Linked DNA regions of Rheinheimera salexigens. The protein of the gene in region 1 interacts with the protein of each later gene in a pairwise test. Links are inferred from orthologs where the notes say so. Each region holds a gene or a part of one and is shown on either strand. Other genes may lie near its edges.

Region 1 (3,329 bases):
GCACCGGGCTCGTTATGGGCATAACGATAACCTTCACCAAAGCCTAACTCGCGCATTAACTTAGTGGGTGCATTACGTAAATGCAAAGGCACTTCGTAAGCAGGTGTGTCTGCAACAAGCTGTTTTAATTCATTAAATGCCATATATACTGCATTGCTTTTTGGTGCTAATGCCATATATACCGTGGCTTGAGCAATAGCCCGCTCACCTTCAGAAGGCCCAACCCGCTCAAACGTATCCCAAGCATTAATAGCTAAGGTTAACGCCCTTGGATCAGCAGTGCCAATATCTTCGCTGGCAATAGCCAGTAAGCGCCTGGCTACATATAACGGATCACCGCCGCCAGCTAAAATACGACAATACCAATATAAGGCTGCATCTGGATCTGAGCCGCGCACCGACTTATGGTAAGCCGAAATAAGATCATAAAATAAGTCACCTTGGTTATCAAATCCCGGTAACTGGCGCGGCATTAAATTTTTAAAGGTTTCAAACTCGATGGTCTTAGTACTAGTATCAGAACTGCTATCAGTACCATTTTCATTGGTCGTTAATTCTGCTGCTTGTTCTAATAAATTAAGCAACTTACGCGCATCACCATCGGCCAGTCGCAGCAATAGCTGTTCGGCATCAGCCGTCAGTTGAATATTTTCAAGACCTAAACCGCGCTCTTTATCCGTTAAGGCTTGTTGTAATACTTGGCGTAAATCTGCTTCAGTTAGCGATTTAAGTACACAGACTCTGGCACGGGATAAAATAGCGTTATTTAGCGCAAATGACGGGTTCTCAGTAGTAGCGCCAATAAAAATAATGGTGCCATCTTCAATAAACGGTAAAAAAGCATCTTGTTGGCTTTTATTAAAACGATGCACTTCATCAACAAACAATAAGGTGCGCTGCTGTTGCTGCTGTTGTCGTTGTTGGGCTTCGGTAATGGCGTCACGAATATCTTTAATACCGGATGTCACGGCAGAAAGTTTTATAATACTGGCATCAGCGTGCGCGGCGATTACTTCAGCTAAGGTGGTTTTACCGGTGCCTGGTGGCCCCCATAAAATAACCGAAAACACTCTGCCGGCCATAATTGCTTTACGTAAAGCCGTGCCCTCGCCTACAAGATGTTGTTGCCCTGCATATTCCGTTAAGTTTGTCGGCCGCATTCGCGCCGCTAAGGGACGAAAATCATCGGCAAAATCTAAAGATAAAGGTCTCATTTAATTTCGGCTGCGCTGATCATCAATTTCTGTGAACTCAGGTGGCGTAAAGTGAAACAAACCATCGGCTAACGGCACATTAAGTTGCACGGCAATAAATTTAAACACACTAAGCTGTTGGTTAATATCCATCACTTGCATCTCAGACAAGGCATCTCCGGCAAAGCGAAGGGTTAATTCTGTTACTTGGCTGCTGCTATCTTTAGCCGTAATAGTAAATTGTTGTTGTTGCTGCTTAACCGTAAAATTAGCCCACAATGACGGATCATTAGAGGTTAACAACACAAAAGGTGTCCGGTTTACTTCGGCTGCTGCATCATAAATGGTTAACTGTTCTAATGGTGCACTGTAAAACCATAACGACTGGCCATCACCGATAAATAAGTTTTCTTCTGGCGTTGTGGTGGCAAATCTAAATAGCTCAGGCTGTTTTAAATTTAATTCACCTTCTGCTTGTTGTAATACTTGTTGCTGCTGATCATAAACCTGCTGGGTAAATTGAGCAGAAAAGGTTTTAATCTGCTTAAGTTTTTGTTGTAACGTTTGCTCTGCGCTGTTAGTTGCAACATTTACAGTCTTATTGGCCGCGCTTTGAGCTGCAACCGATGAAAAGCTGATACCGCACAACAGCACGGTAGAAATTAATAAACGTATCATTTAATGTCCTCTTGGCGGGGGTGGCGCCATTACTTCACGATTACCATTGTTGCCAGGACCACTCACTATGCCACTGCGCTCCATTTGTTCTACTAAGCGTGCAGCACGGTTATAGCCAATTCTAAACTTACGCTGTACACCTGACACCGACGCTCTACGTGTTTCTGTAACAAAAGCGACAGCTTGATCGTATAACACGTCTGACTCATCGTCATCGCCTTCTAACGACTCGCCGGGTAATAAATTTTCTTCATTGGTTTCGCCACTTAATATTTCCGCAATATAATTTGGCTTACCACGGCGTTTCCAATCTGCAACCACAGCATGCACTTCATGGTCATCAACAAAAGCACCATGCACCCGTGTTGGTACACCCGAGCCGGGCGGTAAATACAACATATCACCCATACCCAATAAGCTTTCAGCACCTTGCTGATCAAGAATTGTCCGCGAATCAATTTTCGATGACACTTGAAACGCAATACGGGTGGGAATGTTAGCTTTTATTAAGCCCGTGATTACGTCTACTGACGGACGCTGAGTGGCTAAAATTAAATGAATACCCGCAGCCCTAGCTTTTTGCGCGATCCGAGCAATTAACTCTTCAACTTTTTTACCGACGATCATCATCATGTCGGCAAATTCGTCGATAACCACAACAATAGACGGCAGTTTTTCTAACTCAGGCTGCTCAGTACGCATATCGTCTGACGGCCGCCATAACGGATCTTTAAGCGGCGTACCCTCTGCAATAGCTTCTTTAACTTTAGCGTTATAGCCTTTTAAATTACGCACACCTAACGCTGACATTAATTTATAACGCCGCTCCATTTCACCCACACACCAGCGCAAGCCATTAGCTGCATCCTTCATGTCGGTGACGACTTCGGTTAATAAGTGCGGTATGCCTTCGTAAATAGACAATTCCAGCATTTTAGGGTCAATCATTAAAAACCGAACGTCATCTGGGGTCGATTTATACAATAAACTACAAATCATCACGTTAACGCCGACCGACTTACCAGAGCCGGTAGTACCCGCAACTAATAAATGCGGCATTTTGGCTAAATCGGCTACTACCGATTTACCGGCGATATCTTTACCTAACACCATGGTTAACGACGATTTAGACTGTTCAAAAACCTCATCACCAATAACTTCGGATAAACGGACAATTTCTCTATGTTTATTCGGTAGCTCTATACCAATAAACGATTTACCCGGGATAACTTCCACTACCCGCACACTAATAGCCGATAACGAACGCGCTAAATCTTTTGCTAACCCAGTAATTTTACTGACTTTTATACCCGGTGCTAAATCTAATTCAAAGCGGGTAACTACCGGCCCCGGATGCACACCCACCACATTAGCTTGAACGTTAAAATCTAATAGTTTGGCTTCCACTAAGCGTGAAACCCGCTCTAAATCTTCTGGATCAATAGGGTTTATCGCTCT
Region 2 (3,201 bases), 380 kb from region 1 along the record:
AAAGGCAAACTTGCACCTTGTAAATTGCCCCAATTTAGCTGATCACTAGCTGATTTCAGCTGTGGTAATGACGAAGTGAAATCCATTAAAAAACTAAACCTTAAATAGTAAAAAAAGTACTAAAAAGCACTAAGATGACGACAGTTGGCGTTGCTCAGCGTGTTGTTTTAATAATTTTGATTGCTGGTGCAAACTTGCCCGCACAATAAGTTCACGATCTTGTTCTCTAATACGGGTGAAAACAACTTTTATTTGCCAATTATCAGCAACTTGCTGACAACTTAATACCTGACCAAAACAAAAAACGGCGCCTTCGTTATTGGGTAAGAATAGTCTAATTTCAACCGCTTGTAGCACGGGTAATGGACTTTGAGCTAGGTAACAACAGCCACTGCCGCCATAATGTAAACTATAAAAGCGTTGCTCAGCAATATCTTGTTGGCGCAAAACATATTGTAATAATAAATCCATTTTTTTAGCTTGCTGCTGCAGATAATTAGCCAGTTCTTCTGCCAGTTCACCTAGTCGATTAAGGGAGCGTAGTGCAGACATATTTAATTCACTACTTTGTGAGCTAAGCAAAAAAGCTTCCGGTATAGCGTTTTCTAACTGTGCTATATCGGGTAAAGCCTCAGTAATAGGCTGAATATTAATATTAATACGGTGTTCAACGCTAAAATAATCCTGATAGCGTGTGTCTAATTCGGCTAATGTTAGCTCACTCATAATGTTACCTTTGCAACCTGCTTGTCACGACAGGTATTTGTCTCTATGATCGACGCCACTTTATCATCTAACGTGGGCATTGTCCTGAAAATTAGGATGCAGTTACCAGTCAGTTTATGGATAGGCTTGCGCTATAGCCAAAGCCGCAAAGGCAATGCCTTTATTTCCTTTATTAGTCTTTTTTCTATCGCCGGAATTTTTCTTGGCGTGATGGCGCTAACTATTGTCAGTTCGGTAATGAATGGCTTTGAAGGCGACTTGAAAAAACGTATCTTAGGCGTAATCCCGCATATTATTGTTGAAGCAGATAACGATAATCTAGCGTGGCAACAAAAGCTTGCCGCCGATAACTCGGTATTACAACTTAGTCCTTTTTTGCAAACCGAAGCTTTAGTTCAAGCACCAAGACAATTAACCGGTGTTGTGATGCAAGGCGTCACGATAGATGCGCTGCCTAGCTTTATGCAGCATGCATTAATGCAGGGCAGTTGGCAGCAATTTGCATCACAGCGTTATGCTGTAGTGCTTGGCCGCGGATTAGCCGAGCAGTTAAATGTCTCAGTAGGTGCTCAAGTAAGATTAATGCTGGCCAATGCCGGTAGTTATACACCTATGGGTTGGGTACCTCGGCAACGTTTATTTACCGTTACCGGCATTTTAGATACCGGATCGGATGTGGATCGGGTTATCGTAGTAACAGGCTTAGCTGATTTACAGCGTTTATTATCGCAACCTGACACCACGGCATGGCGTATTACTTTAGCTGATCCTTTTACGGCACCTTTATTATCGGCAAAATTAGCCCAAGATCCCAGCTTAAAAGTCACTGATTGGCGACAAAGTCATGGCAAATTATTTGCCGCAGTAGCCATGGAAAAAGGCATGATGTGGTTAATGTTATTGCTGATAGTGGCCGTAGCGGCATTTAATATTGTCTCTGCTTTGGTAATGATGGTCACCGACAAACAAGCTGAAATTGCCATTTTAAAAACCTTGGGTATGACCGATAAGCAATTATTCAATATTTTTGCCATGCAAGGTATTAGTAATGGCGTTGTTGGCGCGATTTCTGGTGCTATAGCCGGTATCTTACTCAGTTGGCAGCTAAATAACATACTGAGTGTTTTGGGTTTACATATCAGTTCAGTGGCGGTGTTGCCAATTGATATTCAACTGCAACAAATCTTATTAATTTTATTAAGCGCCGTCATGCTGACGTTGCTGGCAGTATGGTATCCAGCAAGAAAAGCAGTACGTGTTAATCCAGCGGAAATTTTACGTGATGAATAAAGTATTAACTGCACAGCAGATAAGCAAAAGTTACCGTGATGGCTTGCAGCAAGTTAAAGTATTACAAGGTGTTGACTTAACCGTTAACAGCGGTGAAATGTTAGCCATAGTGGGCAGCTCTGGCTCAGGTAAAAGCACCTTATTACATATACTGGGCAGTCTAGACTTAGCTGATAGCGGCTCGGTGCAGTTATTAGGCGAAGATATTGCCAAGATGACCAGTAAACGTAAAGCTCAGCTGCGCAATCAACAGTTGGGCTTTATATACCAGTTTCATCATTTGTTAATGGACTTTACAGCTCTAGAAAACGTGGCTATGCCGTTGCTCATTAATGGTATAAGCAAACAATTAGCTAATGAAAAAGCCTTAGCCATACTACAACGTGTCGGTTTAGAGCAACGAGCTAGCCATAAACCGGCTGAGTTAAGCGGTGGAGAGCGGCAACGTGTGGCGATTGCGCGAGCGTTAGTGGCCGAGCCGGCCTTAGTGCTAGCCGATGAGCCTACCGGTAATTTAGATCAGCATACTGCAGAAAGCATTTATCAATTATTGCGTGAGCTAAATCAACAATCAAATACCAGCTTTATTATTGTTACCCACGATTTAACCTTAGCTAAAAAATTAGATAAGTATTATTTGATGCGAGAGGGAAGTTTGGAGCTGGGTCATGGTTAAACTGGCTTGGCAGTTTGCCCGACGCTATCGCTCTAACAAACAAACCAGTGGTTTTATTCGTTTTATTTCTGCCAGCTCTACCTTAGGTATTGCGCTGGGAGTGGCTATTTTAATTGTCGCTTTGTCGGTGATGAATGGTTTTGAGCAAGCGTTAAAGCAGCGCTTGTTGTCAGTGATCCCGCATGTAGAATTAGAGGCTGTTAGTGAAAGTATTTCTGACTGGCAAGTTAAATTAACCGATTTAAGTCAAACCGAAGGCGTTGAAGCGGGCGCGCCTTATATCAAAACCAACGGCATGCTACGCCAAGGTTTGGCCGTTAAAGCGGCAGAAGTGCGTGGCATAGCTTTAGATTACGAGCAGCGCATAAGTGATTTTGCTGATTATGTTATTGCCGGCCAGTTAAAGAAATTATCCGCCACCGATATTGTGTTAGGTAAAGGTATAGCTGATGCTTTAGAGGTGAAAGTGGGGGATAGCGTACAGTTATTATTACCCACATTAGCCGAGG

What was found.
Region 2: the proteins of lolA (region 1) and BI198_RS08075 interact in binary tests that used the Escherichia coli proteins (3 or more experiments, as listed by UniProt). The link is inferred for Rheinheimera salexigens from one-to-one orthologs.

The regions. Positions count from the first base shown.
Region 1 is NZ_MKEK01000001.1:2,136,979-2,140,307, forward strand. The notes cover bases 44-3,042. They hold lolA (outer membrane lipoprotein chaperone LolA), read right to left. Parts: upstream 1,872-3,042; coding sequence 1,215-1,871; downstream 44-1,214. Other genes in these bases: BI198_RS09755 (replication-associated recombination protein A), read right to left, coding at 44-1,214; BI198_RS09765 (DNA translocase FtsK), read right to left, coding at 1,872-3,042. Outside these bases: more of BI198_RS09755, read right to left, coding at 1-43; more of BI198_RS09765, read right to left, coding at 3,043-3,329. UniProt on the Escherichia coli protein: Participates in the translocation of lipoproteins from the inner membrane to the outer membrane.
Region 2 is NZ_MKEK01000001.1:1,759,829-1,763,029, forward strand. What follows is about bases 23-2,893. They hold BI198_RS08075 (lipoprotein-releasing ABC transporter permease subunit), read left to right. Parts: upstream 23-771; coding sequence 772-2,016; downstream 2,017-2,893. Other genes in these bases: mfd (transcription-repair coupling factor), read right to left, coding at 23-86; BI198_RS08070 (PilZ domain-containing protein), read right to left, coding at 130-726; lolD (lipoprotein-releasing ABC transporter ATP-binding protein LolD), read left to right, coding at 2,009-2,692; BI198_RS08085 (lipoprotein-releasing ABC transporter permease subunit), read left to right, coding at 2,685-2,893. In the rest of the region: more of mfd, read right to left, coding at 1-22; more of BI198_RS08085, read left to right, coding at 2,894-3,201. UniProt on the Escherichia coli protein: Part of an ATP-dependent transport system LolCDE responsible for the release of lipoproteins targeted to the outer membrane from the inner membrane.